Regions from separate parts of the Klebsiella sp. HN106 genome, predicted to be linked through region 2. Evidence: predicted binding sites of a transcription regulator. Region 2 holds the regulator's gene; each other region holds the start of a gene.
What was found. The regulator CRP, encoded in region 2, controls carbon source genes, mostly activating them, when cyclic AMP is high. The targets are predictions, from matches to a motif close to ATGTGANNNNNNTCACAT.
Positions count from the first base shown of each region.

Region 1: the regulator CRP is predicted to act here: its motif matches at 4,900-4,917, upstream of rhaS (HTH-type transcriptional activator RhaS).
Region 3: the regulator CRP is predicted to act here: its motif matches at 2,130-2,147, upstream of ACSIPU_RS02385 (sugar transporter).

Region 1 covers NZ_JBLURD010000015.1:48,571-56,382, reverse strand. Annotated here, with positions in the region: gene rhaS (rhamnose ABC transporter substrate-binding protein) at 1-975, opposite strand, end outside; gene rhaD (rhamnulose-1-phosphate aldolase) at 1,057-1,887, opposite strand; gene rhaA (L-rhamnose isomerase) at 2,023-3,282, opposite strand; gene rhaB (rhamnulokinase) at 3,279-4,745, opposite strand; gene rhaS (HTH-type transcriptional activator RhaS) at 5,057-5,893, shown strand; gene rhaR (HTH-type transcriptional activator RhaR) at 5,967-6,815, shown strand; gene rhaT (L-rhamnose/proton symporter RhaT) at 6,821-7,812, opposite strand, start outside.
Region 2 covers NZ_JBLURD010000011.1:163,407-171,218, forward strand. Annotated here, with positions in the region: gene ACSIPU_RS22090 (putative adenosine monophosphate-protein transferase Fic) at 1-276, shown strand, start outside; gene pabA (aminodeoxychorismate synthase component 2) at 308-871, shown strand; gene argD (bifunctional acetylornithine/succinyldiaminopimelate transaminase) at 962-2,182, shown strand; gene ACSIPU_RS22105 (YccS/YhfK family putative transporter) at 2,172-4,250, opposite strand; gene crp (cAMP-activated global transcriptional regulator CRP) at 4,302-4,934, opposite strand; gene ACSIPU_RS22115 (OsmC family protein) at 5,239-5,643, shown strand; gene ACSIPU_RS22120 (phosphoribulokinase) at 5,690-6,559, opposite strand; gene ACSIPU_RS22125 (YheU family protein) at 6,595-6,813, opposite strand; gene ACSIPU_RS22130 (hydrolase) at 6,810-7,808, opposite strand.
Region 3 covers NZ_JBLURD010000001.1:513,479-521,290, forward strand. Annotated here, with positions in the region: gene ACSIPU_RS02370 (SLC13 family permease) at 1-274, shown strand, start outside; gene ACSIPU_RS02375 (PhzF family phenazine biosynthesis protein) at 400-1,215, opposite strand; gene ACSIPU_RS02380 (PhzF family phenazine biosynthesis protein) at 1,225-2,016, opposite strand; gene ACSIPU_RS02385 (sugar transporter) at 2,222-3,421, shown strand; gene ACSIPU_RS02390 (MarC family NAAT transporter) at 3,494-4,162, opposite strand; gene marR (multiple antibiotic resistance transcriptional regulator MarR) at 4,423-4,857, shown strand; gene marA (MDR efflux pump AcrAB transcriptional activator MarA) at 4,875-5,255, shown strand; gene marB (multiple antibiotic resistance protein MarB) at 5,287-5,505, shown strand; gene eamA (O-acetylserine/cysteine exporter) at 5,538-6,437, opposite strand; gene ydeE (efflux MFS transporter YdeE) at 6,631-7,812, shown strand, end outside.

The sequences.
Region 1 (7,812 bases), on a different contig from region 2:
CGAGAACTTATCGATATTGCTCGCATCGTAGACGAACGGTTCGGCCATCGCGCCGCTACCGTCGGCGTCGAGCTTCACTTTGCCCAGCTTGCCCATATTGGCTTCGGTTTTGGTCGCCGTGCCTTTGACTAAATCGTCGGCCAGATACGTGGCGGCATAGCCAAGGTCGATCGGATTCCAGATAGCAAAGCTTTTGCTGGCGCCGGACTTAATCGCCCCCGCCATTTCCGATGGCAACCCCAGGCCAGTCACGTAGACCTTGCCGATTTTGCCCTGATCTTTCACCGCCTGCGCGGCGGCAACGATCCCCACCGACGAAGGCGAAACAATTACTTTCAGGTCAGGATATGACTTCAGCAGGCCCACCGCTTCGCGGTAGCTTTTATCCGACAGATCGTCACCGTAGGCGACGGTCACCAGATTGACGGACGGATACTGCGGCAGCACCTTTTTCATCTCCTCAATCCAGATGTTCTGGTTGGTGGAGGTTGGGGTAGCGCTTAAAATCGCCACCTCGCCTTTTTCCACGTTCAGCGCCTTCAGCGCATCGGCGGCGAGCTTAACGTTGGTTTCGCCAATCAAGGCGTTATTGGACGGATTAAGATGGATCTGGCGTCCCGCCGGCGCGACGCCGGAGTCCCAGGAGACCACCTTAATGCCGCGCTGCATCGCTTTCTTCAGCACCGGCACCACGGCATCGGGATCGTTAGCGGAAATGGCGATCGCATCCACCCCTTGGGCGATCAAACCATTCAGCACTTCGATCTGTGCTTCGGCGGTGGTGGTGGTCGGGCCGGTATAGATCACGTTGACATCGCCTAACTCTTTGGCCGCTTCCTGCGCGCCGACGTTCGCTGCTTCGAAGAATCCATTTCCCAATGATTTCGCCACGAGGGCGATTTTGACTTCGGCTAAAGCGGAACCGGACAACGCCAGGATGGCAACGGTGAGGATCAAGCTTGTCTTTGTTTTCATTGCTTTTACTCCACAAGAGTCAGTTTGGTAGGGTTTGCAGGTGATGTTTCGCCCCGTCTCGATGAGCGGGGCGCGATGTTGTTATTGATAAAGGTCTAACGCGGACTGCATCGGTTGAACGTTGAAGCGTTTGCCAAGAGCGACCAGCTCTTCGCGGGTGATGGTTTGTTTCATCCCGCCCATTGAATAGACTTTCACCAGCACCTCAGCGGATTTCTCGGCGGTATCGATCAGGCCGAAGGTTTCATCCAGATTGGGGCCGCTACCAAAGACGCCGTGGAACGGCCACAGCACCAGCGAGTGTTTCTGCATCGCCTCAGCGGTGGCCTGGCCGATTTCGTCGGTGCCCGGCACCATCCACGGCAGAATGCCGACGCCGTCCGGGAAGACCACCAGGCATTCGGTGCTGCCTTCCCAGAGCTTACGGGTGAACAGATCGCTGTTGTTCTCCAGCACGTAGGTCAGGGCAATCAGGTTAGTGGCGTGGCAGTGCATGATCACCCGGTCTTTGCCGTTGGTCAGGCGGATGCGCTCGCTGTGCGACAGGAAGTGCGCCGGTAGCTCGGATGTCGGTACCGCATCGTTGGTCAGACCCCAAAGAATATGGTATCCCGCGCCGTCGCTGTCGACTTTCACCACGCCGAGGTTCGCCGCCGGGTCGAGCTGGACGTTACGGAAGAATTTACCGGAACCGGTGACGATAAACGGCTGGTTGGCCAGCGTTGGCATCGGCTGGCTCAGGGCGATATAGCGCGGTTTAGCGTGGAAATCCGCCGCGTAGGGTTCAATATCCGCTTCGTCGAGGCGCAGCGTCAGGTTGCCGCCGTTGCGCTCGTCCCAGCCTTTCAGCCAGGCGTCGGAAGTGGCTTTAATCATGCCCTGGACGAACCAGGCGTCGATAATGGTCTGCATAGTCTTGTCTTTCCTGTTGATTCGGCGCGGGGTTGGCCCCTCGCCCTGAATATGTGTGAGCCCCCGGATTGCGCCGTAAATGGCTTATCCGGGCTACCGGTTCGTAGCCCGGCTGCGTCCAGGGAAGTCCAGGCATTACCCGCGCTGGCTCAGAACCGTATTTTCATAAGCGCGTACGTTATCCAGCCACTGGCTGCCTGCCGGCGTATCGTGACGCTGACAGTACATTTCCCAGATGGCCTGCCACGGCAGGCACTTCTGCTCTTCCAGCAGCGCCAGACGGGCGGTGTAATCGCCGTCGAGCTCCAGCTGACGCAGCTGCTCGGTTGGTTCCAGCAGAGCGCGCAGCAGCGCTTTCTTCATATTGCGGGTACCAATCACCCACGCCGCGATGCGGTTGATCGAGGCGTCGAAGAAATCGAGACCGATATGCACGCGGTCGAACAGATCGTGGCGGATGATTTCGCTGGCGATGGCCTGGGTTTCATCATCCAGCAGCACCACGTGGTCGCTGTCCCAGCGTACCGGACGGCTTACGTGCAGCAGCAGACGCGGGATATAGAGCATGGCGGCGGAAATCTTATCGGAGATGACCTCCGTCGGATGGAAGTGGCCGGCATCCAGGCACAGGGCAGTCTGGCGGCTGGTGGCGTAGCCCATATAGAACTCATTGGAACCGACGGTGTAGCTTTCCGCGCCGATACCGAACAGTTTGCTCTCTACGGCGTCAATATGGTGCGCCGGGTCCAGCTTCTCGCTGATCACTTCATCAAGCGCGTTCAGCAGGCGCTGGCGCGGCGCGAAGCGGTCAACGGTAATATCCTTCATGCCGTCCGGGATCCAGATATTCATCACCGACGGCGTGCCCAGCTGCTCGCCGAAGTAAGCGGAAATGCGGCGGCTGGCCTTGCAGTGATCGATCCAGAACTGGCGGATTTCATCGTTGGCGTGCGACAGCGTAAAGCCATCAGCGCTCAGCGGATGCGAGAAGCAGGAGGGGTTAAAATCCAGCCCCAGCTTGTTGGCTTTCGCCCACTCAACCCAGTTTTTAAAGTGCTCTGGCTTAATTTCATTACGCGCTACCGGCGCGTCGGATTCCAGATAGAGGGCGTGCAGGTTCAGGCGTTTTGGCCCGGGGATCAGGCTCAACGCCTGCTCAAGGTCGGCGCGCAGCTCGCTGGCGTTACGCGCTTTCCCCGGGTAGTTGCCGGTGGCCTGAATACCGCCGGTCAGGCTTCCTTCCGGGTTTTCGAAACCGACGACGTCATCGCCTTGCCAGCAGTGCATGGAAACGGGCAGGCGGTCCAGCTGGCGCAAGGCCTCCTCGACATCCACGCCGACGCTGGCGTAGCGCTGTTTGGCAATTTCCCAGGCTTGTTCAAGTTGAGTGGTCATGCGCAAAGCTCCTTGGTCTGTTGTGGCTGAAACTGCGCGCTAAAGCGGGCAATTTCACTTTCATGATTGGGGGTAAAGGTGGTGAGGGCGTAGTTTTGCCGCACGACCTGACGGAATTCATCGACGTTGTGCAGCTCGTCCAGGGTCATCAGCTGAATGCCGATATTGCCCAGGGTGGAGGCCTCAACCGGGCCAGCGACCACGGTGATGCCGCAGGCGTCGGCGCAAAGCTGATTGAGCAGTTCGTTCTGGCAGCCGCCGCCGACAATATGCAGCTGGCTGAACGGCTGACCGCGCAGCGCCGCCAGTTCGTTAAGCACCCGAGCGTAGAGCAGCGCCAGGCTGTCGAAAATGCAGCGGGCCAGCTCGGCGTCGCCGGCAGGAACCGGCTGCCCGGATTCGCGGCAGGCGGCCTGGATTTCCGCGCTCATGTTGTCCGGGTTGATAAAGCGGTCATCGTTACAGTCGATAACGCAGCGGCAGGCCGGAAGCGCAGCGGTGCGTGCGATCAGCGCCGGCAGGTCGCTGACGTTTTGCTCCTTGAGCACCCGCTGCAGCAGCCAAAGACCCATAATATTTTTCAGTACCCGATAGCGGCCTTCGGCCCCGCCTTCGTTGGTGATATTGGCCTTTAGCGCCGCATCGCTGGTGCAGGGGGTTTTGCTTTCAAAGCCCATCAGCGACCAGGTGCCGGAAGAGAGATACGCGGCGTTTTTGCTGGCCAGCGGCGAGGCGATAACCGCGCTGGCGGTATCGTGACTGGCGACGGCGACCACCGGGATGTTATTGCCCTGCGGACATATCCAGTGGCCGATAACGTTGCCGGGGTGCGTCGGCGTACCGAACCATTCGCGCGGCGCGCCGCTCCAGTTCAGCAGCTCTTCATCCCAGTTATCGCTGTTAATGTTGACCAGTTGCGTGGTGGTGGCGTTGGTGTACTCCCAGTTCATGTTGCCAGTCAGGCGGAAGCTAAAGTAGTCCGGGATCAGCAGCGCATGCGCGGCCTGGCTGACCAGTTCCGGCTGTTGTTCAACCAGCGCGCGGAGCTGGTAAAGGGTGTTAAACGGCAGAAACTGAATGCCGCTGCGGCGGTAGATCTCCGCCCGGCCCAGCTGCTCTTCGGCATGGCGCATCAGCCCCTGGGTACGAGAATCGCGATAGGAAACCGGCAGGCCGACGCGCTGGCCCGCTTTATCCAGCAGGACATAATCCACGCCCCAGGTATCGATGCCGATGCTGTCGATCAGGATGCCCTGTTCGCAGACCTTCTCCAGACCGCGGCGAATTTCCCCTTCCAGGCTATCGAGATCCCAGCAGTCGAAACCATCCACCTTCTGCAGGCTATTGGTAAAACGGTGAATTTCACGCAGCGCCAGCGTTTGCTGCCCGGGTTGATAACCGGCGAGCATCACCCGCCCGCTGGAGGCGCCTAAATCAACGGCGACACAATGACGAAAACTCATGGGAAGATCCTTGTGAAAATCATTGCATGCAGTCTAAAAAAGTCGCCTCAGGCTCACCTTCTTGTTACTGACAGGGAAAATTGGCCGCTGGCAAGAAAGCAAAGGTGACCGTGAGAGAGGTCACAGTTTCGTTTTATCTGCGCTGGATGGAGGGATGTGATGTTGTCCGCAGTTCCCGATCTTTCCCGCCATTTCTTGAAAAAGCGGCAGGCTTTACGAATTTTGCGGTCAAAAATTGAAGGCCGGATCGCCGCCCCTTAATTACTATTTGCTCCACTGATTGATAACTTTTCTCATTTCGAGGAGCGGCTATGACTATGTTGCACAGTGTGGATTTCTTTAAGTCCGGCGTTTCAGCTGTCGCCATTGAGCCGCGGCTCCCGCAATCCGCTTTTCCTGAGCATCATCATGATTTTCATGAGATTGTTATTGTGGAGCACGGCACCGGGATTCACGTTTTCAACGGCCAGCCCTATACCATCAGCGGCGGATCGGTGTGCTTTATCCGCGATCACGATCGTCATCTCTACGAGCACACGGATAATTTATGCCTGACTAATGTGCTCTATCGCGCGCCGGACGCATTTCGCTTTTTGTCCGGCCTGAACGAACTGTTACCGCAGGAGCAGGAGGGGAACTATCTCTCACACTGGCGGGTGAATCAGAATGCATTGCAGCAGGTGCGGCAGATTGTGGAGCAGATGGAGAACGTTGGCGCGGATGCGGATATGCACGCCATCGCCAGCCGCGAGATTTTATTTATGCAGCTGCTGGTGCACCTGCGTAAAAGCAGCCTCGCCGAAGGCGCAGCCAACAATGACGCGCGGCTCAACCATTTAATGGCCTGGCTGGAAGATCATTTTGCCGAAGATATCTGCTGGGAAGAGGTGGCGGCGCGGTTTTCGCTCTCTTTGCGAACTCTGCATCGTCAGTTAAAACAGCAAACCGGACTGACGCCGCAGCGCTACCTGAATCGGGTGCGGTTGATGAAAGCGCGCCATCTGCTGCGCCACAGCGATGACAGCGTGACCGATATCGCCTATCGCTGCGGATTCGGCGACAGTAACCACTTTTCGACGCTTTTTCGCCGTGAATTTGACTGGTCTCCGCGCGATATTCGCCAGGGGCGCGACGCCATTCTTCAGTAACGGGAGAGCAGTCAACGTTTTAGCAGACATAAACGCGAATAATGAAACGTTATTTATGTTCGGAGTTGATGTCGTGGCAGGTCAGCTGATTCTTCGCAAAGATGAATTTTTTGCCTCCCCCGCTCAGGCGGTGGCGGTAGCGGATCGCTATCCGCAAAACGTCTTCGCCGAGCACACCCATGAGTTCTGCGAACTGGTGCTGGTGTGGCGGGGAAACGGCCTGCACGTTCTTAACGATCGCCCGTGGCGCATTACCCGCGGCGATCTGTTCTATATCCGCGCGGAAGATAAGCACTCCTACGCCTCGGTAAACGATCTCGTCCTGCAAAACGTCATTTATTGCCCGGATCGGCTGCGGCTTAACTTTGACTGGGCGGCGCACATTCCGGGCCTGTTCGGCACCCCGTGGGTTCCGCACTGGAGGATTGGCAGCAGCGGCATGGCCCAGGTCAGACAGGTGATTACCCAGCTGGAGCATGAGAGCAGCCGCAGTGATGCCCAGGCCAATAATATGGCCGAACTGCTGTTTGCGCAGCTGGTGCTTATTCTTCAGCGCTATCGCTACGCCACCGATAATCTGGCGGCAACTCAAAGCGAAGCGCTGCTCGATAAGCTGCTCACCGAGCTGGCGGGCAGCCTCAATCGTCCCTTCTTTCTTGACCGTTTTTGCGAGCGGGAAGGGTGCAGCGAGCGCGCGCTGCGCCAGCAGTTTCGTCAGCAGACGGGGATGACTATCAACCACTACCTGCGCCAGCTGCGTATTTGCCACGCGCAGTATCTGCTGCAGCATACCGAACGGCTGATTGGCGAAGTGGCGATGCAGTGCGGGTTTGAAGACAGTAATTACTTTTCGGTGGTGTTTAACCGCGAGATAGGCATGACGCCGGGGCAGTGGCGGCAGCGCAGTCGCGCCGCCGCCTGACGACGCTAGTTCGCCATTCCCAGACCGACGATATTGGCGGCGATGATAATCACCACGCAGCCGAGGCTGAGGACGCCCACAGGACGACGACCGGCGTTGTTCCACTCTTTGAGGATCAGGCCTACAAGCCCGCCGCACAGCACATAGAAGCTCATATGCAGCATCCAGCTCATGTAGTCGTACTGCGCCGGGATGCTGGCGTGGCCCCAGGCGTAGAAGAAGAACTGGAGATACCACATCAGGCCGCCTAACGCGGAAAGCAGGATATTGCTGATAATGAGCGGTTTTGCCAGCGAGAAGTCGGCTTTTATCGACAAATTCTTCACTTTTGCCAGCCGGATAAAGCAGAAGCCGAGGTTAACCAGCGCGCCGCCGCCCATGATCACCACATAGCTTGGCAGCGCGGTGTAAAGCGGGTCGACGCCGAGCGCGGCGGCGGCTTCGTGCATCGGCTTGGCGGCGTTCATGGCGAACGACATACCTGCGGAGAAGATGCCGCACATCACCGCCAGCAGCAGGCCCTTTTTCAGATTGAAGTCTTCGGCCTTGATGCCCATTTTGCGTTCTTTCAACTGGCCTGCCCGGGTGACGATGCCCACGCCAATCACCGCAACCAGCACGCCGAGCAGCGTCATCTGGCCGCCTTTAGTGTTAATGAGAACATCAAACTGACCATTGAGAATCGGGGTCATGAGCGTACCGACAATCAACGTAATACCAATGGCGATGCCGATCCCCATCGACATGCCGAGATAGCGCATCGTCAGGCCGTAGTTAATATTACCGATGCCCCACATGGCGCCGAACAGGAAAACGGGCAGAAGCGTGGAGGCGTTAAAAGAACCGTAATAGGCCCAGAAGTCGGGCAGCAGCATGGCGCTGATGGCCCAGGGGAGGATCAGCCAGGAGACGATCCCGCCGATTGACCACATTGTTTCCCAGGACCAATGTTTAACTTTCTTGAACGGGGCATAGAAACAGGCTGCACTGGCTGCAC
Region 2 (7,812 bases):
GGCTATCTGGTGGGGCTTGCTCAGGATAAATTCATTGAACGTCTCGCTCATTACTACTGCGAAATTAACGTCCTGCATCCTTTCCGAATCGGCAACGGCCTGGCGCAACGCATTTTCTTTGAACAACTGGCTATTCATGCTGGCTATACGCTGGACTGGCGTGATATTGCCGTCGATGTATGGAACCAGGCCAACCAGAGTGGCGCAATGGGCGACCTTTCTCCACTGCAGACGATATTTCGTAAAGTGGTAAGCGAAGCTGCGGAAACTGAGTAGAATAGCGCGGTTCTTTGTTCCCGGAGCCGCTATGATCCTGCTTATCGATAACTACGATTCTTTTACCTGGAATCTGTACCAGTATTTCTGCGAACTTGGGGCAGAAGTGCAGGTCAGGCGTAATGACGAGCTGACGTTAGCGGAAATTGTTGCGCTGGCGCCCGCGAAAATCGTTATTTCGCCGGGGCCCTGCACGCCGAATGAGTCCGGGATTTCGCTGGCGGTTATTCGCCACTTCTCCGGCAAGACGCCAATCTTAGGCGTTTGCCTGGGCCACCAGGCGATAGCCCAGGTTTTCGGCGCCGCGATCGTGCGGGCGGCCAAAGTCATGCACGGGAAAACGTCCCCCATTAGCCATCGTGGCCAGGGGGTATTTCGTGGCCTCAATAATCCGCTAACCGTGACCCGCTACCACTCCCTGCTGATTGACCCGCTAACGCTGCCTGAATGCTTTGAGGTGACCGCTCGCAGCGAGGAAGGTGAGATCATGGGCATTCGCCACCGCGAATTCGACCTTGAGGGCGTGCAATTTCATCCGGAGAGCATTCTCAGCGAACAGGGCCACCAGCTGCTGGCAAACTTCTTCAATCGGTGATTTGTAGTTGCCATGGGTTGATTTTTTATGCATATTTTGTGATTAGATTATCATAATCACTATCGCATAACGAAGAGGGATGGGCACGACATGGCAACTGAACAACCGGCGATCACCCGCGCGACATTCGATGAGGTTATTTTGCCAATTTATGCACCGGCGGAATTTATTCCGGTGAAGGGCAAAGGAAGCCGGGTATGGGATCAGCAGGGGAAAGAGTACGTTGATTTCGCCGGGGGTATTGCCGTGACTGCGCTCGGACATTGCCATCCGGCGCTGGTGGCGGCACTCCATGAACAGGGTGAAAAGCTGTGGCATACCAGCAACGTTTTTACCAACGAACCGGCCCTGCGCCTGGGGCGTAAGCTGGTTGATGCGACGTTCGCCGATCGCGTCGTGTTTATGAACTCCGGAACCGAAGCCAACGAAACGGCTTTTAAGCTGGCGCGCCACTATACCGTCACTCGCCATAGTCCGTACAAAACCAAAATTATTGCCTTCCATAACGCATTCCACGGTCGATCGCTGTTTACCGTCTCCGTTGGCGGGCAGCCGAAATATTCCGATGGTTTTGGGCCTAAACCGGCCGATATCGTTCACGTGCCGTTTAACGATTTACACGCGGTGAAAGCCGTGATGGACGATCATACCTGCGCGGTGGTGGTCGAGCCGATTCAGGGAGAAGGCGGCGTGACCGCAGCGACGCCGGAATTTCTGCAAGGCTTGCGCGATCTGTGCGACCAGCATCAGGCTTTGCTGGTCTTTGATGAAGTTCAGTGCGGTATGGGGCGCACGGGCTCGCTGTTTGCTTATATGCACTATGGCGTGACGCCGGATATTCTGACCAGCGCCAAGGCGCTGGGCGGCGGTTTCCCAATCAGCGCGATGCTGACCACCCATGACATCGCCAGCGCGTTCCACGCCGGTTCTCATGGATCGACCTACGGCGGTAACCCACTGGCCTGCGCGGTGGGCGGAGCGGCGTTCGATCTGATTAACACACCGGAAGTGCTGGACGGCGTCACCGCGAAGCGCGAGCTGTTTGTTGAGCACCTTCAGCAAATTGACGCGCGGTTCGATCTGTTCAGCGATATCCGCGGCATGGGGCTGCTTATCGGCGCCGAGCTTAAGCCGCAGTATCACGGGAAGGCGCGCGATTTCCTCTACGCCGCCGCAGAGGCTGGTGTCATGGTGCTCAATGCCGGACCGGACGTGATGCGCTTTGTACCGTCGCTGGTGATTGATGATAGCGATATTGCTGAAGGCATGACGCGCTTTGCCCAGGCTGTTGAGCGGGTGCTCAGCGCTTAGTGGCGCGCAGCCAGATGCCATGATGCGGACGCTGACGCCATGCCACCGATGAAATCGTGTGCATGGTGTTCAGATGCCCGAGGATGCGCTGCAGATGCTGCTCCATTGTACTGAGCGGGCCGCGAGGAACCTCCGCATCCTGCGCCTCCATGATATTCACATCCCCTGCGCTGCCCGGCCCATCGGAATCCAGCCGCTGCTGGCAGCGCTGGAGCGCAATCTCGCAGGACTCCAGATAACGTTGCGCCAGATCTGGCGTGAGCATATTGTGCTCGCGCGCCAGGGTGGTCATGGCGTTGATATGCTCGACAATAAACTGGCTGTGGGTAACCCACAGCTTCATATCTTCCAGATAGTGCGAGTTAAAACCGGGTTCCTGCATTGCCTGATTCAGCGAGTTAAACAGCGCGTTATGCGCCTGGTTGACGCGCATTCGCTGATAGGCCAGCGCCGGGGCCTGATGGTCGTCGCTGAGGATCAGCCTGATAGCATCCTGATCGGCTTCCAGCGCATCGTGGGCATTTTTGCGCAGCAGGCCGCTTTGCCATTGCGGCCATAGCCAGACCATACCCCCGAAGGCGATCAGGCAGCCAATCAGCGTATCAATCAGCCTGGCAACGATAAACTGTTCGCCGTTCAGGGTGAGTAGCTGCAGGGTATACACTGCCGTTACCGTAAATCCGACCATCGCCCAGCCGTAGTTCTTGCGGATAATCAGATAGCTTAACAGCGTGATAAAGAGCATCGCGGTCAGCGTATAGCCTTCAGGGACGTGAAAGTGCAGCGTCAGTCCGGCAATGACCAGCCCGGCAATGGTTCCTGCAGCCCGGTGGACGATGCGTACTCGGGTGGCGCCGTAGCCGTTTTGCGTCACGAACAGAACCGTCATCAGGATCCAGTAGGGTTTTGGCAGGTTTAGCGCGCTGCCCATCAGGCTGGCGACGCTCAGCATCACGCTGATACGCGCCGCATTTCGTAAGGCCGGCGACTTAAGCGACAGATAGTTTTTCAGGGCAGGCAGCAGCGGCAGGCGACGGGTTTTATCCGCCATCAGGTTACGCGCGTACAGCGGCCGCTGGGTGCGCAGAACCCGGGCAATACGGCTGAAATGCCAGGCGCAAAACTGCCCGACCGGGTTATCGGGATGCTGCCAGGCGATTTTTTCCAGCGCACCGATCTGTTTATCCATCTGAAAGCGCTGAGGATAACGATGGTAAAGGAGATCGTCCGCCAGCACCCGCAGGCGGGCGGCAACGGTTTGCGCGTTCCAGCGAATCACCGCTTCCGCATGGCTGCGCTCCACCAGTTTTTGCACCTCTTCCGGCTGATGAAGGCTGACGGAAATATGCTCCTGCAGGTCCAGTCCAACCTGGAATGCGCGCAGCAGGCGTTTATGATCGCTGCGCTGGTTGGCCGCCAACATATGCATCTGCTGATAGCACTGGGTTATCAGATCTACCACCTTTTGCTGTCGATTAAGCAGCGGCGGCAACGATGTTGAGGGGTCCGTATGCTGGGTAAGCAGACTGTATTTGGCCTCGCAATAATTGGCCAGCTCGCGATACAGCAGACTTAAGGATTCGCGCAGCGGCTGTTCGCGCCAAAGCCAGAACCAGACCCAGTTAAAAACGCCATACCATAACGTCCCGAGCGCGTAGATCAGCAGCGGCTCCCAGATCGGCATGTTGCCCGCGAGACTGAGCGTAAATATAGCCGCGATAAGCGAGGCGGGCAGCAGCCTTGCGTGCAGAGAGCTGATTTCGGCCGTGACGCCGAGGATGAGCGCCAGACCCGTGAGGATCAGCGGCAAAGGTATTTCTCGCTGCAGAAGGAGTTGAACGATAAGGCTACTGCCGGCAAACAGGCAGCCGCCGATAATCAGGCGTTTAAAGAAACGCTTATGCGGTGTATCCAGCCCGGCAACGTTGCAGCAGGCGGGAACAAGAGAAAACAGCAGCCCCTGCTGTAGATGACCGAACAGAAGCCCTATCGCAACCGGCAGACACAACACCAGCGTTTGCCGCAGTGCATAGTTGACTTCCGGGTGGTAAATCAGCCTGCGCCACATGAGGGGAAAACAAAAACGGCGTATTGTCAGGCAATACGCCGTTTTACCGACTTAACGGGTACCGTAGACGACGATAGTTTTACCGTGTGCCGAGATCAGGTTTTGATCTTCCAGCATTTTCAGGATGCGGCCAACGGTTTCGCGAGAGCATCCGACAATCTGACCGATTTCCTGGCGGGTAATTTTAATTTGCATACCGTCCGGGTGGGTCATCGCATCCGGCTGTTTTGCCAGGTTCAGCAGCGTCTGGGCGATACGACCAGTCACGTCGAGGAAAGCGAGGTTGCCCACTTTTTCCGACGTAACCTGCAGACGGCGCGCCATCTGCGAAGAGAGACGCATCAGGATATCCGGGTTAACCTGGATCAGCTGACGGAATTTTTTGTAGGAGATTTCGGCCACTTCACATGCGGTTTTCGCACGTACCCAGGCGCTACGCTCCTGACCTTCTTCAAACAGGCCTAATTCACCGATGAAATCGCCCTGGTTGAGGTAAGAGAGGATCATCTCTTTACCTTCTTCATCCTTGATGAGTACAGCCACGGAGCCCTTAACGATGTAGTACAACGTTTCTGCTTTTTCACCCTGGTGGATCAGCGTGCTCTTTGATGGGTACTTATGAATGTGGCAATGAGACAAGAACCATTCAAGGGTAGGGTCTGTTTGCGGTTTGCCAAGCACCATGCGCGGTTATCCTCTGTTATAAGCTATCTCCGGGTGCCGACACTACACGGCATCCGGGCATGCAATCGTATTGAATCCCTATACCTGGGAATCCGGCTGAAAGTGTTCTGCAGCCTGTAATGTGAACTCCTCTGCATACATGCAGTACATCAATGTATTACTGTAGCATCCAGACTGTTTTAGCATAGCTTTCGCCGCATGTCTCCTGGTGTCTCGCTTCAGCATGACCCAGGTCGCCTTCCGTTGCGAGAATTGTTATCTACGCGTAATCTGTCAGGAAAATTACAGCCCTGGAGTTAAATTTATGCAAGCGCGAGTGAAGTGGGTTGAAGGGTTAACCTTCATCGGTGAGTCGGCTTCTGGCCACCAGATTCTGATGGACGGTAATTCCGGGGATAAAGCGCCCAGCCCGATGGAAATGGTGCTAATGGCGGCAGGCGGGTGCAGCGCGATTGACGTGGTTTCCATTTTGCAGAAGGGGCGTCATAACGTCACCAACTGCGAAGTTAAGCTGACCTCGGAGCGTCGCGAAGAGGCGCCGCGTCTGTTTACCCATATCAATCTGCACTTTATCGTGACCGGTAAGGAGTTAAAAGACGCGGCCGTTTCCCGCGCCGTTGACCTGTCGGCGGAAAAATACTGCTCGGTGGCGCTGATGCTTGAGAAGGCGGTAAACATTACTCACTCTTATGAAGTGATCGAAGGATAAACGGAACCGACCCCGGTAGGTTATGTTGCCGCCGGGGCGATCGCAGCTAGCTTATTTTCTTGCCTTCCATCAGCCGTTCAACCAGCGGCGCCATAATCAGCTCCATCGCCAGCCCCATTTTTCCGCCCGGTACCACCAGCGTGTTCATATGTGAGATAAACGAACCCTGAAGCATCGCCAGAAGCCACGGAAAATCGATATTTTTCAGGTTGCGGAAATGAATCACCACGAAGCTTTCATCCAGGGAAGGGATGGCTTTGGCCGCAAAGGGATTGGACGTATCCACCGTGGGGACGCGCTGGAAGTTGAGATGGGTGCGCGAAAACTGCGGGGTGATAAAGTTGATGTAGTCCTCCATCGAGCGGACCACCGAGTCCATCACCGCCTCCCGAGAGTGGCCGCGTTCGCTGGTGTCGCGGATAAGCTTCTGGATCCACTCAAGATTGACGATGGGCACCACGCCGACCAGAAGGTCGACATGGTTTGCGACGTTGTGCTGCGGCGTCACGACGCCGCCGTGCAGGCCTTCGTAAAAGAGGACGTCAGTCGGCTCGGGCAGCGGCTGCCAGGGCGTGAAGGTCCCCGGAACCTGGTTCCACGGCACGGCTTCGTCATAGGTATGTAAATACTTGCGCGACTGGCCTTTGCCGCTTAGCCCATACTCAGAAAACGTCTGTTCCAGCAGGCCAAAGTCGTTGGCCTCTGGGCCGAAGTAGCTGATATGTTTGCCCTGATCCCGCGCTTTGCGGATCGCCATGTCCATTTCCGGGCGGGTGTAGCGGTGAAAGCTATCCCCTTCGACTTCAGCGGCATGCAGATTCAGCTGGGCGAAGATTTTGCGGAAAGCGAGGCTGGTGGTTGTGGTACCCGCGCCGCTGGAGCCCGTGACGGCAATCACCGGATGTTTGGCAGACATAACAACTCCCTGGATAAACGATAGTGTGTGCCGCCTTAGCCGTGAAACTGCTTGCGGGGCATGATGTTGACCGTCTCGTGCAGCTCTGACCATACCAGCACGGCCTCTCCGCTTTTTAGCTGCTGTTTTACATCAGAGACTTTATCAACCAGCGAACGTTCATGTTCACCATAATCGGTGCCTTCGCGCAAGACAAAACTTTCGATCAGGCTATCCAGCGTTTCGGGAGCGAGCTCTTGCCAGGGTATGATCATAATTTTCCTCCTAACCAGCGGGTTAGCCAATCCGGAATGCGTCTTTCAAGCCACATCTCTGGCTTACGCAAGGTACCGCCGACGAACCCAACGTGCCCGCCGTGCTCCGTCAGCTGATACTCGACATTCGCCGGCAATTGTTCCTGCGGCGGTATCGAGTGATGGTCCATAAAAGGGTCGTCTTTTGCGTGAATAATCAGCGTGGGCTTCGTGATATCGCTTAAGCGCGGCATGGCGCTGCACTGGCGATAATAGTCCAGCGCATCGGCAAAACCGTGGATCCTCGCGGTGATGCTGTCGTCAAATTCGCGGATACGGCGCATGCTTTTTAGCTGACGTAAATCGACGGGCAGAGAGCCAGGATAGGCTTTTAGCTTACGTGCGGCGTTGGCTTTTAGCAGATTAAGCAAATAGCGCTGATAAACGCGTGAGAAACCTTTATCCATATGATAGCTACAGGCTTCCAGCATAAACGGAGCCGAGACGATTACCGCGGCATCGACCGGAATGTCGTCGCCTTCTTTTGCCAGCAGGCAGCCCAGCATATTGCCCCCGAGCGAATAACCTACCGCTGCGGTCGGTGCCGAACCGTATTCGCGCTGGAGCCAGCGCAGAAACCAGGAGCCGTCTTCCGTTTCGCCCGAATGGTAGATGCGGTTATTTCGGTTGGGTTCGCCGCTACAGCCGCGAAAATGCATCACCACGCCCAGCCAGCCGCGCTGCATTGCCGCATGGATAAGTCCGTGTGCGTAAGGGCTGTGCAGGCTGCCCTCCAGGCCATGAAATACCACCAGTCTGGGTTTATGGCGTGCCTGAGAAGGATCTTCACTCCAGGCCAGATCGACAAAGTCGCCATCCGGCAGTTCAAGACGCTGCCAGTGGGGAGTGAAACGGAGTTTGCGACGGATTAGCCGCGGCAACATGGTTTGCAAATGACGATTACCTACGCCGCGCATCGGATGAAACTGCTGCGAGTCGTTTTCCGGGGGCGTCATTTCT
Region 3 (7,812 bases), on a different contig from region 2:
AACCTTTACCGGGTCGAACATGGGCTCGGTGTATATCTTCGCGCCGATCGCGATCGCCGCCTGTACCAGCCTCGGCCTCAACCCTACCGCAGCCGCGATTGCGGTGGTCATTTCTGGCTGGAACGGTGGCTATATGCCGATTGACGGTATGCCGGCAATGATTCTGGGAATGGGGAAATATAAATTACCGGAATTCTGGATATTCTCGGTGCCGATGTACTTAATACGGATTCTGGCACTGTGCGTCGGCGCGATTGTGATATTCCCGATGTAGTTTTCTCTTCAATCTGTTCTGGTCTGACCCGATAGTGGCTCTGGTTTTTCGTGGAGTACGCAGGAGACGTTTGCCCAACACGCGGGGATGGATAAGGGATCGGCAGGTTTATTGCCGATCCCTTTTTATTTTTCGTACTCGCCTGACGTTATTTCACGTAGCGTGATTACGCCATTTAAATAGGTTACCGCCTGGCCGCTCATTAATACCCGCTCGCCCTTTAGCTCGCAGCGAATATCACCGCCGCGCGCGGAAACCTGCCGCGCCAGCATCCGGGTTTTGCCCAGCTTCGCACGCCAGTAGGGGATCAACATGGTATGCGCAGAACCGGTTACCGGATCTTCCCACACCGCTTCTCCCGGGGAGAAAAAGCGGCTGACGAAGTCATATTCGCCGCTGCCTGCGGCGGTAACGGTAACTTTATGCTCACCCGGGATCATCGCGGTAATATTCGGCCGCAGGGCTTCTAGCAGGTCGCGAGAGGCCAGCTCGATAAGCCATGCGCGTCCCTTACGCGCGTGCAGATAGCTATCAATACCCAGCGCGGAGAGCATCGCGGCGGGCGGCTCACCCTCCTGCGTTTCTCCCGCCGGGAAATCCAGCGTCAGCCACTCGCCTTCACGGCTCACGGTCAGGCGACCGGAAGCGGTCGCGAAGTGAATGACCGCGTCAGGATAATCCAGGTGATGAAATATCACGTGCGCGCTGGCAAGCGTAGCGTGGCCGCAGAGATTGACCTCGTTGCGGGTGGTAAACCAGCGAAGCGCAAAACCATCGCTTTCTGGCACCACGAACGCGGTTTCCGACTGGTTGTGCTGCTGCGCCATGTTGAGCAGCAGCGCATCCGGCAGCCACTCTTTAAGCAGGCATACCGCCGCCGGATTGCCGGCAAAAGGCTGGTCGCTGAAAGCCGCCACCAGATAAAAAGGGATTTCCTTCACCCGGCCTCCTTAACGCAGCGTAATCGTGCCGATTAAATAGGTCGTCGCCTGACCGCCGATCAGAACCCGCTCGCCCCGCCACTGGCAGCGCAGATCGCCGCCGCGGGCCGAAACCTGCCGCGCCTGCATCTCCGTTTTGCCGAGCTTTTCGCCCCAGTAGGGAATCAGCATGCTGTGGGTCGAACCGGTCACCGGATCTTCCGCCACCGCCTCGCCCGGGCAGAAGAAACGACTGACAAAGTCATACTCTTCATCCGCCGCGCTGATACAGATCATTTTACCGAGGCGCTGGAGTCTCTGCATATCCGGGCGCACGGCTTCCACCTGCTGGCGGTTGGCCAGAATCACCAGATAATCGCGCGCCACGCGTATCTCCTGCGCTTCGCGCAGTCCGAGCCCGGCCAGCAGTTCCGCAGGCGGCTGCTCAACGGCGGTCGTCGCCCAGGCCGGGAAATCCAGGGTCAGCCAGTCGCCGCTGCGCGTGACGCGAAGCTCGCCAACAAAACGGGTGCTAAAGACAATCGTTGATGACGGGTGATCGAAATATTCAAAAATCACGTGCGATGCCGCCAGCGTCGCATGGCCGCAAAGGTTGATCTCATCCAGCGTGGTAAACCAGCGCAGCTCGTATCCTTCATCGGTGCGGACGAAAAACGCCGTCTCCGACTGATTATGCTGTTGCGCCATTTTCAGCAACGTTTCGTCCGGCAGCCATTCGGTGAGCGGGCAAACCGCCGCTGCGTTGCCGCCAAAGCTATGGTCGCTGAACGCATCGACCAGATAAAAATTAATTTCCTGCATCGTTCGGTCCCTTCATCTTCTTTACTTATCGATAACATGACATAAACGGGATAATTGCACACCTTTTATAAGAAAATTAATCCGTTAGGTTCAGGTATTTCCTTCAAACAAAAATGAGACTCAGATCACAAAATGGTTGTGTTTTAGGCAGCGATCGTTTTAAGATCGTGCCACTTCTTTCCTCTTTGTAACCAGCCCTGAACTTATGATGACAAATACGGTTTCACGCAAGGTCGCGTGGCTGCGCGTAGTCACGCTTGCGATTGCGGCATTTATTTTTAATACCACCGAATTTGCGCCCGTTGGCCTGCTGTCGGACATTGCTGACAGCTTCGGCATGGAAACGGCGCAGGTGGGGATTATGCTGACGATCTACGCCTGGGTCGTCGCGCTGATGTCGCTGCCCTTTATGCTGTTGACCAGCAAGATGGAGCGCCGTCGTCTGCTGGTTGGCCTGTTTATTCTGTTTATCGCCAGCCACGTGCTGTCGTTCCTGGCATGGAACTTTAACGTGCTGGTGATCAGCCGTATCGGTATCGCTTTTGCCCACGCGGTATTCTGGTCGATTACTTCAGCGCTGGCGATTCGTATGGCGCCAGCCGGTAAACGGGCGCAGGCGCTGAGCCTGATTGCTACCGGTACCGCGTTGGCGATGGTTTTCGGTATCCCGATCGGCCGTATCGTCGGGCAGTACTTTGGCTGGCGCACCACCTTCCTGGTTATTGGCCTGGGAGCGCTGATCACCATGGTATGCCTGATCAAGCTGCTGCCCAGGCTGCCGAGCGAGCATTCAGGTTCGCTGAAAAGCCTACCGGTGCTGTTCCGCCGCCCTGCGCTGCTGAGTATTTATTTACTGACGGTGATTGTGGTGACCGCGCACTATACCGCCTATAGCTATATTGAACCGTTCGTTCAGACGGTCGCCGGCCTGAGCGGCAACTTCGCGACCGTGCTGCTGCTGACGCTGGGCGGCGCGGGTATCGTCGGCAGCATTCTGTTTGGTAAGCTCGGCAACCTGCATGCTTCCGGATTAATCAATGCGGCGATTGGCCTGCTGCTGGCGTGTCTGCTACTGCTGCTGCCCGCCTCGCACAACGCTAACCACCTGATGCTGCTGAGCGTCTTCTGGGGCGTGGCGATCATGATTATCGGGCTTGGTATGCAGGTTAAAGTGCTGGCGCTGGCGCCGGATGCAACCGACGTGGCGATGTCGCTGTTTTCGGGGATCTTTAATATCGGCATCGGCGCTGGCGCGCTGGTGGGCAGTCAGGTCAGTACCCATCTGTCGATGGCGTCGATTGGCTATGTCGGCGCGATCCCGGCCGTCGTCGCGTTAATGTGGGCGGTGATGATTTTCCGCCGCTGGCCGATCTCGCTGGACGACCATCAGCCGCATCACTCCTGATCGTTCGACTAAAAAAAGCCTGCCGGTTGCAAAACGGCAGGCTTTTTTATTTTTCCTGTCGATGCAAAGTCGTCAGGCGTGATAGGTCGAAATAATCTCCAACACGCCGTTGATGATGAATTGCACGCCCATACAGACCAGCAGGAAGCCCATCAGGCGGGAAATCGCCTCGATACCGCCCTTCCCGACCAGACGCATAATCGCTCCGGAGCTGCGCAGGCAGCCCCACAGAATAATGCCGACTAGCGCAAAAGTAATCGGCGGCGCCGCCAGCACAACCCACTCCGGGAAGTTTGCGCCGTGCTTCACCGTCGACGCCGAGCTGATAATCATCGCGATCGTCCCCGGCCCTGCGGTGCTCGGCATCGCCAGGGGAACGAAGGCAATATTGGCCGTCGGTTCATCTTCGAGCTCTTCCGATTTGAGCTTAGCTTCCATCGAATCATGGGCCTTTTGCTGCGGAAACAGCATCCGGAAGCCGATAAAGGCGACAATCAGCCCCCCGGCGATACGCAGTCCGGGAATCGATATGCCAAAGGTGTTCATCACCACCTGCCCGGCGTACCACGCGACCATCAGGATAGCGAACACGTAGACCGAGGCCATCAGCGACTGCCGGTTACGCTCGGCGTTATTCATGTTTCCGGCCAGGCCAAGGAACAGCGCCACGGTAGTCAGCGGGTTTGCCAGCGGTAGGATCACAACCAGTCCCAGGCCTATCGCTTTAAAAAGATCCATCATAGTGAGTTAAAGTCCTGTAAATATTGGATTATCAAAAAATGACGCGCGCCGAGTATAGCGTCGGTTGTCAGAGTAGCGCGAGTTCCCGGCAGAATGTATCCATCATGCAATAAATCATAAGACAACCGCGCCAAATAGAGTGACCTGCATCACAACTATCCGTTTTAGCAAATCGTGGCATCGGCTTATTCATCAGGTTGACTTATATTTGCCTAGGCAATAATATCTCCCGCAACTAAGTCATTGCCTGGGCAACCATCGTGAAAAGTACAAGCGACCTGTTTAACGAAATGATCCCCCTCGGACGCTTGATCCAGATGGTTAACCAGAAAAAAGATCGCCTGCTCAACGACTACCTCTCACCGATGGATATTACGTCCACCCAGTTTCGGGTGCTCTGTTCCATTCGTTGCGAAGTGTGTATTACCCCCGTTGAGCTGAAAACCGTCCTTTCCGTCGATCCGGGCGCCATGACGCGCATGCTTGACCGCCTGGTCTGTAAAGGCTGGATTGAACGGTTACCCAACCCGACTGACAAGCGTGGCGTACTGGTGCAGCTAACGCCAGACGGCGCAGCCCTTTGTGAGCAGTGTCATCAGGTTGTGGGTCAGAAATTGCACCAGGAACTAACAAAAAATCTGTCGACGGATGAAGTGGCCACTCTTGAGTGCCTGCTCAAAAAAGTTCTGTCGTAATAAGAAGAGGTAAGATGATGTCCAGACGCAATAACGACGCCATCACTATCCATAGTATTTTGTCGTGGATCGAGGATAACCTGGAATCGCCCCTGTCGCTGGAGAAGGTTTCAGAGCGCTCAGGTTACTCCAAGTGGCACCTGCAAAGAATGTTCAAGAAAGAGACCGGTCACTCGCTGGGACAATATATCCGCAGCCGTAAGCTGACCGAGATTGCGCAGAAGCTGAAGCAGAGCAACGAGCCTATCTTATACCTGGCCGAGCGCTATGGCTTTGAGTCGCAGCAAACGCTGACGCGGACTTTCAAAAACTATTTCGATGTTCCGCCGCACCAGTATCGTATTACTAACGTGCCGGGCGAGTCGCGCTACCTGCTCCCGTTGAACAACTGTTGTTAACCGCCTGCAAAAAAGACGTATTGAGGAAATCATGAAACTATTCGCTTCCGCCGCCATCGTGCTATTGGCGCTGGTCTCCAGCCAGAGTTATGCGGAGCAGACCACCACTCCGGTTCGCCACAACAACCGGGATGCGATGATTATTCCTTCCGAGCATAATGATTCGCCTTTTGATTTCAATCACATGGCTTCGGGCAGTGATAAATCAGATGAACTGGGCGTACCCTATTACAACCAGCAAGGCCTGTAAAATCCCTTTAGCCCCGTCACCGGGGCTTTTTTTTATCCTCTCGCCATTCCAGGACGCACGATCCGCAGGCCGAAAACGTTGATATACAGCCCGGCCATAATGAGCACGGCCCCCAGCAGTTGCAGGCTATTCAGCGTTTCGCCGAGCAGCAAGGCGGCGCTGGCCATTCCCACCACCGGCACCAGCAGCGACAGCGGCGCTACGCGCCAGGTCTCATAGCGACCGAGCAGCGAACCCCAGATCCCATAGCCGACAATCGTCGCAACAAACGCCAGATACAGTAGCGACAGAATCGTTACCCCATCGATATGCAACAGGCTTGCCGCCATGATCTGCGGACCATCGAGAAGCCAGGAGGCCAGCATAAAAGGCAGCACCGGGATCAGCGCGCTCCACACGACTAAAGACATAATCGGCGGCCGGCTCGCATGGGACATGATTTTTTTATTGAAGATGTTGCCGCAGGCCCAGCTCAGCGCCGCCGCCAGGGTCAGCAAAAAGCCCACCAGCGGAACATGCTGTCCGCCGAGGCTGGCCTCGACCAGCACCAGGACGCCGAAAATCGCCAGTGCGATACCTGCCAGCTGTTTCGCCTGCAAACGCTCGCCGAAGATAAACGCGCCAAGAATAATGGTAAAAAAGGCCTGCGCCTGCAGCACCAGCGAGGCCAGCCCGGCAGGCATACCGAGGCTAATCGCGCAGAACAGAAACGCAAACTGGCCAAAGCTAATAGTCAGACCGTAGCCCAGCAGCAGAGTGAGCGGAATTTTTGGCCGCGCGACGAAGAGCAGCGCCGGGAAAGCCACCAGCAAAAAACGCAGCCCGGCAAGCATCAGCGGCGGCATATTATGCAGCCCCAGCTTAATCACCACGAAATTCAGCCCCCATACCACCACCACCAGTAATGCCAGCAGCCCGTCTTTTCGCGTCATACCCTGCCTCGGTTGTTATTGGATTTTTTGTGAACAAAATCAAACTACAGAATAATTCGTCCGCCGCCTAGATCATTATTTTCGGTAGGTCGCTGGCGTGCTTTTCATCACCGATGGGAACTATACAAGCGTCGGTTAGCATGCTATTTGTGATCGGGACAACAAAAATAACATCACTTCAGGCAAGGAAAAAATGATACCGACACTCAGGCGCTCAACGGCGGCGCTGCTGGCTTCGTCGTTGCTGTTAACGATTGGCCGCGGCGCAACGTTACCTTTTATGACGATCTACCTCACCCGGCAGTACCAGCTGGAAGTGGATAAAATCGGCTATGCGCTGTCGAGCGCGCTGATCGTCGGGGTACTGTTCAGCATGGGGTTTGGCATTCTCGCCGATAAGTTCGATAAAAAGCGCTATATGACTCTCGCCGTGCTGGCGTTTATTGGCGGTTTCATCGCTATTCCGCTGGTCAATAGCGTCGCGCTGGTAGTGTTTTTCTTCGCGCTGATTAACTGCGCCTACTCGGTATTCTCCACCGTCCTGAAAGCGTGGTTCGCCGACGTGCTGTCGCCGGAAAAGAAGGCGCAGATTTTTTCTCTTAACTACACCTTTCTTAATATTGGCTGGACCGTTGGACCGCCGATCGGCACTCTGCTGGTGATGTACAGCATTAACCTGCCGTTCTGGCTGGCAGCGGGCTGCGCCGCGCTGCCGCTGGTGTTTATTCAGCTGTTTGTCCAGCGCACCAGCGCCGCGATTGCTGAGGATAATGCGGTCCAGTGGTCGCCTTCGGTGCTGCTGCGCGATCGTGCGCTACTGTGGTTTACGCTCTCCGGCCTGCTGGCGTCATTCGTCGGCGGCTCTTTCGCTTCCTGTATTTCCCAGTATGTGCTGGTGGTAGCGGACAGCGATTTTGCTGAAAAAGTGGTTGCCGTGGTACTGCCGGTCAACGCCGCCGTCGTGGTGGCGCTGCAGTACGCGGTCGGCCGTCGCCTCACCGCGCGTAATATTCGCCCGCTGATGACCTTTGGTACGGTCTGTTTTGTACTCGGACTGGGCGGTTTTGTTATTTCCGATAATAGCCTGCTGCTGTGGGGCCTCTCTGCCGCCGTCTTTACGCTCGGTGAAGTGATCTACGCGCCGGGTGAATATATGCTGATCGATAACATTGCTCCGCCGGGCATGAAGGCCAGCTACTTTTCCGCCCAGTCGCTGGGCTGGCTGGGAGCGGCTTTTAACCCGATGCTGACCGGGACAATTCTGACCCATCTGCCGCACTGGTCGCTGTTTGCAATATTGATGTTCGCTATTATTGCCGCCTGGCTGATGATTTTCCGTGGGATGAACGTACGCCCGTGGAACGGTAGTGCGGTC